One region of the Erwinia sp. GW821-FHT03D09 genome, then DNA from elsewhere that is predicted to be linked to it. Evidence: riboswitches for the same ligand, from Rfam matches in the RefSeq annotation. Region 1 holds a riboswitch; each other region holds the start of a gene.
What was found. Region 1 has a riboswitch for thiamine pyrophosphate ahead of tenA (thiaminase II). Riboswitches for the same ligand answer to the same signal wherever they lie in the genome.

Region 1 (2,198 bases):
CCGGCAGGCCGTCGCTGGCGCTTACTGTGCCAGACGTTGCAGTCGCCAACCCGGCGATGATTTTCAGCAGGCTGGTTTTGCCCGCGCCGCTGGCCCCGAGCATGGCGACGAAGGTGCCGCCCTCAATGCGGAAGTTCAGCCGCTCAAAGATAGTCCGGCTGCCGAAACGCAGGGTCAGATCGCGGATTTCGATGCCGGGGCGGGAAATAACGCTGTTCACCACACGTTAACCGGGTTTTCGACGGCGTTGAGTCCCATCTGCCAGAAGGCACCTTCCAGACGGGTGGCGGTAGTGAAGATGTCACTCAGCCGATCGAAGCGGGCATCGGCACCGCGCTGCTGGCCCACGCGGTCGAGCAGCTCAATCGCCGCTTTCACGCCGTTCAGATAGCCCTGGTCGCTGTAGTTCTGCATCCACGAAGCGTAAGGATTGCCCTCCATCACTGTGGCCGGATCGGCCAGCAGACGCAGCCCCGCTTCAGCATAGCCCGCCACGCACGGCAGCAGGGCAGCCAGTAGCTCAAGGGCATCCCCGGTATGGCCGATATCCAGCACGTAGCGGGTGTAGTTGATCGTTTCGCTGGCTTCCGGTTCGCGGGCCATCAGCTCTTCGCTCAACCCCCATCCTGCGCAGTAGCCGACGTGAAGCGGTAGTTCGGCAACGATGTGATTCAACGATCCGACGGCAGCACGGATTTCCGGCAGAGTGTGGAATTTGGTGACCAGCAGGGCGTAGGCGCGGGCGAAGTGGACGAGGAACAGATAGTCCTGGGTCAGATAGCGGCGGAAGGCAACTTCTGGCAGCGTACCGGCACCGAGCTGTTGCAGGAACGGGTGAGCGACGTAGTGTTCCCAGTGCGGTCCCGCATTCTGACGGAGGCGACCAAACAGACCGAATTCGAACATTGAAGCAGGCATAAGATCTCCAAAATCGTGGTGGAGATCCGGGGTGCGGCGGCGGTGTGAAGAGGCAAAAGCAGATCTGTGTTTGCCAACCCGTCCCTTCGCTGGCATGACCCAGATCAGGTTCAAAGGGTTCGGCATTACTGCCATCTCAGCCCGTTACAGGACACCCCTCGGAGTCGGTTGTTATACGATATTTATTTTTTTATTACAATCATAATGCGGGCCAGCGGCTCACCTCGCACAGCGTCCGGGCGAGCATTGTGGCGGCCTGAGAAAGCTGATGCTGCTTACGCTGCAGCAAACCCACGCGCCGTTCAATCTGTGGGGCCGTCAACGGCACGCAAACCGCACCCAGTTCACGCATCTGCTGGATACAGAGCGCCGGGACCGCACTGGCACCCAGCCCGCCAGCTACCATCTTACCCACCGTAACCCGCTGATGGCTTTCAAAAGCCACGTCCAGCCGCCGTCCCGCCTTCACCAGCGACTGCTCCAGCAGCAGACGAACTGCGGACGGGCGCTGAAGTGTAATAAAATCGAGCTGTAGCAGTTCACGCCAGCTCAATTGTTTTTTCTGCGCCAGCGGGCTGTCTGCCGGAACGACGGCGACAAAACGGTCGATGCCTGGCAGGGTGAAATACAGCGAATCGGCCTGTTCGGGTTCGAAGGCAACACCCATCTCCACGCGTCCTTCCTGCACCATTTCGAGTACTTTCTCGTTGATCACGTCGTGAACTGCGACGTTGACCCTGGGATAGCGCTGGCTGGCGCTGGCAGACGAACGGCTGGTGCATGTGGAAACGGAGCACGGGTGTATCATCAGGCTGACGCTGTGCGATAGCGCGCGCCAGCCGCTCAGAACGCTGGCCAGCTACCGGTATGATGAATGGGGCTACCTGCTGAGCGTCCGGGCCGGGGAAGGCCGCAGCTTTGATTACCGCTGGTCAGCGGAAGGGTGGATGCTGCGCTGGAGTGACCTGTCGCACCTGGGTGGAGCATGACTATGACTGTCTTGGGCGCGCCATTGATGGCCGGGCAGCGGAAGGGCTATGGCCGGGGCATTTTGTCTGGGATGACGACACGCGTACAGGCCACTTTCATAACGGGTTTGGTGGCGTCACCAGCTACGTTCGCGACGAACGCAACAATATTATCTGTATCCGGCAGGACGATGGCGGTGAAACGCACTTTGAGTGGGTGGATAACCAGCTTATGGCGCAGACCGATGCGCTGGGTAACCGCACCAGATTTACCCTCGATACATGGGGACTGCCAGTCAGCGTCGCCCTGCC
Region 2 (2,198 bases), on a different contig from region 1:
GGAGGCTTCAATCGCCTTGCCCAGCACTTCCGGCGACGGATAGCCCGCCGTACCCAGCAAAAAACGTGATTCAGGTGCGTAATCGTAAAAGTTCATCTCAGCCCCCCTGCATCGGTGACAGCACTTCAATCTTGCTGCCTTCGCTAATTGGCGTCGCGTCATACAGCCCACGCGGGACAAAATCGCCGTTCAGCGCGCAGACCACGCAGCTGCGGTCAATCTGCTGTTCGTTAAGCAGCGCCGTCAGGGTAGCGGCCTGGGTTTCGGTCGCCTGACCGTTCAGTAAAATGTGCATCAGCGCGTCTCCTGCGACAGCTGTTGGATAAGATTTTGCGCCATGATCGGTGCCAGCAGAAAGCCGTGCCGGTACATGCCGTTAACGTGGAAGGTGCCGTCGCGATAGCGGATATCCGGCAGGTTATTCGGGTAAGAGGGGCGCAGGCCGCTGCCGGTTTCAATCACCCGCGCTTCGACCAGCGCCGGGTCGATGGTGTACGCCGCGCTCAGCAGTTCCATCAGCGCGCGGGCGCTGATCGGGCTGGCGTCGTTGCTTTCCACCATGGTGGCACCGAGCATAAAACGCCCTTCGCTGCGCGGCACCAGGTAGCAGGGAAAGCGCGGATGCAGCAGGCGGATCGGTCGTGAAAACTGCACCTCATCGCCTTGCAGGATCAGCATCTCACCGCGCACGGCGCGCAGTTCCGGCAGCAGCGGCGCGGCATGAATACCCCGGCAGTCGATAATTTTGCCCGTTGGTTTACCGTGGCGGATCTCCACGCCCGCGGCCAGCAGCTTCTGCCGCAGCTCCTGCATCGCCTTGCGCGGATCGAGGTGCCCTTCGCTGGGGAAAAACAGCCCGCGAGCAAAGCGCCCGGCCAGGCGATCTTCCACGCTGCCCGGGTCCACCCACTGATGGCCCTGGGTCATTTTGGCAAAGCGATTCAGCTCCATGCTGTCACGCGGCGGCGCGATCACCAGCGTACCCTGACGTTCCACGCCGCTGACGTGCGCCTGCCACCAGTCGGCGGAGCCCTGCCCCAGCCTGACCACCTCTTCCGGTGCGCCTTCGCCCTCGCAGAACGGCGCGAGCATACCGCCCGCGTAGTGCGACGCGGGGCAATGTTCTTCAGAGGTGATGATTTCCAGCTTTTCTCCGGCGTCGGCCAGCGCGGTCGCCACGCACAGCCCGGTCACGCCCGAACCCAGGATCGACCAGTGGCTCACAATGTCGCCTCGGCGGAATGTTCAGGGAGAGTTGTTACGAACGTCATACCGGCCTCTCAGATAACCAAGAAGACCCGCGATAATGAGAAGGGAGAGTATCGGCGTTCGGCGGCTGCGATCTGCCCGATAAGGAGTGCGGCGAAGCGGCATTCCAGGTCTTCCTACGCCAGTATCAACTGGGTCAGGTTCTAAGGGTCGCTGAGCCGCGATAAATCGCAATCAGCCTCTCAGTCTCTTCGGCGAGACTCCCCTGACAGAGACTTTTTTATTGCATCCTGAGCGCAACCGCAAGCGTTTAGGTGGATTTATTTCGACGGCCGTTTTCGCCAGATGAAAATAAAGTGCCGGATTCGGCATTTTGCAAAGTGCGGGGCAGGCAACACAATTGCCCGATGCTGAAGGATTTTTCAGTGCGCCTCTCCCACATCAGGTCTGAACGGATGGACACCATGACAAAACCGGCCATATCGCATATCGCTTTCCTTACTCCCGGGAACTACCCGGATCGCGCCCCGCTACAGGGGCCGGAAGAAACCCTGCAGCTGTTCGAGCTGGGTGAATCGCTGGGCTACAACGGTGCCTGGGTGCGTCAGCGCCATCTGGAGCACGGGATCTCTTCGGCGAGCACGTTTCTTGCCGCCGCCACGCAGCGTACCCGGCATATCGAGCTGGGCACCACAGTGATCCAGATGGGCTATGAAAGCCCGTTTCGGCTGGCGGAAGATTTACTGACGGTGGACGTACTCGCGCGCGGGCGGCTGAACGTTGGCCTCAGCGCCGGCCAGCCGAACCACCTGGAGCTGATTGGCCCGGCGCTGTTCTCAGGCGACTGGCGGCAGGAGAATTTCTCCTACGATCGGGTCCGACGCGTGCGGGACAACCTCAGCGGCCGCTGGCTGGCGGATGAAAACACGCTGATCGCCTCGCCGGGCAACCAGCAGCGCCTGGTTAACGACCCGATCCTGCGCGAAGTG
Region 3 (2,198 bases), on a different contig from region 1:
CCTGCGGCAGCAGGCGTTCGCGCAGTGTGGCAACCGCCTGCTGAGAAAGCAGCGGATCGCCGCTTTTCGCCAGCATCACCGTATCCAGCACAATCCAGGGCGTGGTCGCTGCCTGCAAACGCTCGGCTACGACTTCCACAATGTCGGATTCCGCCAGCATACCGATTTTGATCGCATCGATACGTACATCCGACAGCACTGAATCCAGCTGCGCGCCAACGAAATCCGGCTCAATACGATAAACCGACTGCACGCCCCGGGTGTTCTGCGCAACCAGCGCGGTGATCACGCTGGTGCCGTAAGCGCCCAGCGCCGAGAACGCTTTCAGATCCGCCTGGATACCCGCTCCGCCGCTGGGATCGGTACCGGCAATGGTCAGTGCATTAATTCGCTTCATGCCAGTTCCTCCGGGGTCAATAAATAGAGCGCATCCAGGAAGGCAGGGATAAAGCTCCCCGGTCCTGATGCGATCGCGGCGGCACGCTCGCCGGCCAGCGATACCACACGGCAGGCGCTGGCAACGTGGGTCAGACGATCGCCGGGCAGCGAAGCAAACCCCGCCACCACCGCCGACAGCGCGCAGCCGGTACCGACCACACGCATCATCAACGGTGAACCGCCGCTGACACTGAGAGTACGCTGACCGTCAGTAATAAAGTCCACTTCTCCGGTGACCGCCACAACCGCCCCGCTCTGCAAAGCGAGCTTGTGCGCGGCCGGGATCGCGGCATCGGACTGATGCTGAGAATCCACCCCGCGGCCGGATACCGCTTCTTTTGCCAGCGCCATAATCTCTGAGGCATTACCGCGAATGGCGGCAGGTTGATGATTCAGCAGCTGATGACAGAATTCAGTACGGAACGCTAACGCACCGACCGCTACCGGGTCCAGCGACCAGCTGCGCCCTGCACGGTTTGCTGACTCCACCGCCGCCAGCATCGCCGCGCTGCGCGAGCGCGTCAGCGTGCCGACATTGACCAGCAGCGCGCTGGCTACCGCACTGAACTGCGCGGCCTCTTCGGCATCGATCACCATCGCCGGCGATGCACCCAGCGCCAGCAGAACGTTGGCCGTAAAGGTCTGTACTACATCATTGGTCATGCAGTGAATAAGGGGGGATTGCTGGCGGAACAGCGCCAGAGAGTGCGCCACATCGTGGTGGCTGAGGGGAAGGGGTTGGCTCATTTATACTCCCAACCGGCGATCAAGAAGGCGATGCCGGTTGGAGGCATCTGACTTCCCTCCGCTGGCATTATCCAGTTCAGGTTATGCGGGTTTTTCTCAGCCGTATCCTCAAAGAAAAGGACGGGCACCCCGAGTCATTTGTTTCGACGGAAAGAATATGCAAAGGGATTGGCGAAATCAAGCATAAGGATTATAAAGTAAAAAAACCGCATGGCGGATTTTTTACTCGTCTTAACATCATGTCCAACACATTCTTTAAAGAATGTCTAAAATCAATACGCAGCTTTATTAACAAAGCCTTTAAAAAAAGTCAGGAATATAATTTTCAGATCTAACCAAATACTCCAACCACGAATATAGATCAGGTCGAAGTCAACGCGCTTTTGCATTTTTTCCAAGGTATCTGTTTCACCACGGAAGCCGTTAATCTGGGCCAAACCTGTAATCCCTGGTTTAACTTTGTGGCGCAGCATATAGCCTTCAATTAGCGAACGATACTGTTCATTGTGCGCAACGGCATGTGGGCGCGGCCCCACTACGGACATCTGACCAAAAAGCACGTTAAAGAACTGCGGCAGCTCATCCAGTGAAGTATTGCGTAAAAACTTACCGAGTTTGGTCACGCGAGGATCATTTTGCTTGGCCTGGGTGACTTTAGCACCATTCTCCATCACTGACATGGTTCGGAACTTCCAGACCATAATCGGTTTACCGTCCATGCCATAACGAATCTGGCGGAAGATAACCGGGCCAGGAGAACTCATCTTCACAGCACAGGCAATAACAATCAACGGCAGCGAGATAAACAGCAGAATAATCGATGACACAATGATGTCTTCAAGACGCTTGAATACCATATTGATACCGCTAAGAGGCGTATCAAATAATGGGACCACCGGCACACCATTGATCTCCTCAGTACGAGACTGAAGAATATTAAAAGTGAAAACGTCCGGTATCAGTAAAACAGAGCAGGTCGTATCCGTTAAGCGTTTGACAATATCTTTAATTTT
Region 4 (2,198 bases), on a different contig from region 1:
TTAATGGCCGGATACATCCAGTTGCCGGTGGCAATGGTGTTCTGGAAAGCCGGAGTCAGCAGGAACTGCATAAACTCCTGCGCCAGTTTCGGTTGCTTGCTGGCTTTCAGCTGACCGGCCACTTCCACCTGCAGGTAATGGCCTTCGCTGAAGTTGGCAGCGGCGTACTGGTCTTTCTTCTCTTCGATGAGATGGTAAGCAGGGGACGTGGTGTAGCTCAGCACCATATCGCTTTCACCTTTGAGGAACAGGCCGTAGGCTTCACTCCAGCCTTTGGTGACGGTGACGGTTTTCTGAGCCAGTTTCTGCCAGGCTGCCGGTGCCTGCTCACCATACACCTTCTGCATCCACAGCAGCAGACCCAGGCCCGGCGTGCTGGTGCGCGGATCTTCGTAGATCACTTTGATTGGGCGGTCGCTCTCGACCAGCTCTTTCAGGCTTTTTGGCGGATTTTGCAGGCGGGTTTTGTCGTAAACGAAGGCGAACCAACCGTAGTCGTAGGGCACGAAGGTGCTATTTTTCCAGCCGCCGGGCACGTTGCTGCTTTCGGTATTGACCTGGCTGGCGGCGAACAGGCCGGTTTTTTCTGCCGCATCCAGCAGGTTATTGTCCAGCCCCAGAACGACGTCGGCCTGGCTGTTTTTTCCTTCCATTCGCAGGCGGTTGAGTAACGATACGCCATCGGCCAACGCAACAAACTTCAGCTCGCAGTTACACTGCGCTTCAAAAGCTTTTTTGATTGCCGGGCCGGGGCCCCAGTCGGCGGAGAACGAGTCGTAGGTATAGACGGTCAGCGCGTCTTTCGCTGCGACGGGCAGCGAGAACAGCACCAGCAGAGGTAAGATTTTTTTTAACACTTTGCGTTCCTTGAAAAGAAGATGCGCAAAGGATCTGAGTAAACAGCACTCTCAAATCCCTACGCCGGTATGAGCCGGATCAGGTTCGACGGGTTTTCTCTCAGCGATATACCCTGCTACCGCGCAGCAGGGTATATCGCACCCCGTTGAGAACGGCCTATTCTAGTGAGATCGTTCCGCTAACGAAAGCACTCATGACTCATCCGGCGGTGCAAACCAGGCGGATTTGAAATCGAACCAGCCCAGGGTATTCATTCTCACCCCGCGCATGCTGCGCTGGCCATGCAGCTGCAGCCAGTGGTGAAACAGCGGATGCAGGTAATGATTGTCGATTAGCTGTTTACTCCAGTCGGCCAGCGGAAGCTTCTGCTCCCGCCACTGCTGCGCATCCTGCTGCCAGTCGATGGGAATGCAGTGATGCATCAGCGGAACTTCATACAGTAGCGAGAACAGGGAGAACTCCAGCGGCAGCGTAAAGTTGGCGCTACCCAGCCAGATATCGCTCTCGGCGTTACCCTGATGCCAGCTTTCATAATCCAGTTCCTGGGTTATCAGCGCCACACCGTGCGCGGCAAGAACAGGGCCCAGGGCGTTGGCGATGCCCTGGTGTTCAATCTGATCGCTGTACCAGGTGATCGTCAGCGAATCTAACCCCTCTGGCTTGTTGCTCATTTCCATATCATGGCGATGATGCCAGCGCGGCAGCAGGCCCCATGCCGGGAACCAGTAGCGCTGATAGGCAATCCCGCTGTGGTTAAGCAGGGCGATCGGGTTGAAGATTGAACTTAGCCAGCGGCGAACAGCTTCGTTCCGGCCCAGCTCGGAACGCTGGTCAAACAGCAGAAAGTAGCAGCCTTCCTCCAGGCGACTCTCTTCCGGCTGCTCATCGGTATCATGACTTTGCAGCTTCACGCCGGAGTAAACCAGCTCGTCGCTGATCTCGGGCAGGACCCAGATATTGACCTCGTCGATCAGTGCGCGATAGCCAAAGTAGTCATCGAAGGCGCTGATACGCAGCTGGCTCTGCTGGTTGTGCTCGACGGCATAGGGACCGGTTCCCGACGGCTGACGGGCGAAGTTGCGCATAAACGGCCACTCTTTTGGCAGGATCATCGCGTTGACGCTGGCCAGCAGCCACGGAAGCCAGCTGTCGGTATGTTTGAGGTGGATGTCCAGCATCCACGGACTGTTGGATTCAATGTGTTCAAAGTGGCTAAACAGCGGCTGCTCTTTTAAGCGCTGCAGGCTGGCGATCACGTCTTCCATGTCCAGCTCGCGACCATGGTGGAAACGAATGGCCGGACGCAGAAAGAAGCGCCAGTGTAACGGGCTAAGCTGTTG

Region 2: it holds a riboswitch for thiamine pyrophosphate, as region 1 does, so the genes downstream of both, AC07U6_RS18960 (FAD-dependent oxidoreductase) here and tenA (thiaminase II) in region 1, are expected to answer to the same signal.
Region 3: it holds a riboswitch for thiamine pyrophosphate, as region 1 does, so the genes downstream of both, thiM (hydroxyethylthiazole kinase) here and tenA (thiaminase II) in region 1, are expected to answer to the same signal.
Region 4: it holds a riboswitch for thiamine pyrophosphate, as region 1 does, so the genes downstream of both, thiB (thiamine ABC transporter substrate binding subunit) here and tenA (thiaminase II) in region 1, are expected to answer to the same signal.

The regions. Positions count from the first base shown of each region.
Region 1 covers NZ_JBWKUK010000029.1:12,628-14,825, forward strand. The annotation lists gene AC07U6_RS21410 (ABC transporter ATP-binding protein) at 1-220, opposite strand, end outside; gene tenA (thiaminase II) at 217-918, opposite strand; TPP riboswitch at 983-1,087, opposite strand; gene AC07U6_RS21420 (LysR substrate-binding domain-containing protein) at 1,118-1,726, opposite strand; gene AC07U6_RS21425 (hypothetical protein) at 1,695-1,907, shown strand.
Region 2 covers NZ_JBWKUK010000021.1:34,775-36,972, reverse strand. The annotation lists gene AC07U6_RS18970 (thiazole synthase) at 1-96, opposite strand, end outside; gene thiS (sulfur carrier protein ThiS) at 98-295, opposite strand; gene AC07U6_RS18960 (FAD-dependent oxidoreductase) at 295-1,224, opposite strand; TPP riboswitch at 1,366-1,486, opposite strand; gene AC07U6_RS18955 (LLM class flavin-dependent oxidoreductase) at 1,674-2,198, shown strand, end outside.
Region 3 covers NZ_JBWKUK010000003.1:243,076-245,273, reverse strand. The annotation lists gene thiD (bifunctional hydroxymethylpyrimidine kinase/phosphomethylpyrimidine kinase) at 1-397, opposite strand, end outside; gene thiM (hydroxyethylthiazole kinase) at 394-1,185, opposite strand; TPP riboswitch at 1,222-1,327, opposite strand; gene wcaJ (undecaprenyl-phosphate glucose phosphotransferase) at 1,458-2,198, opposite strand, start outside.
Region 4 covers NZ_JBWKUK010000005.1:102,121-104,318, forward strand. The annotation lists gene thiB (thiamine ABC transporter substrate binding subunit) at 1-857, opposite strand, end outside; TPP riboswitch at 896-1,013, opposite strand; gene sgrR (HTH-type transcriptional regulator SgrR) at 1,050-2,198, opposite strand, start outside.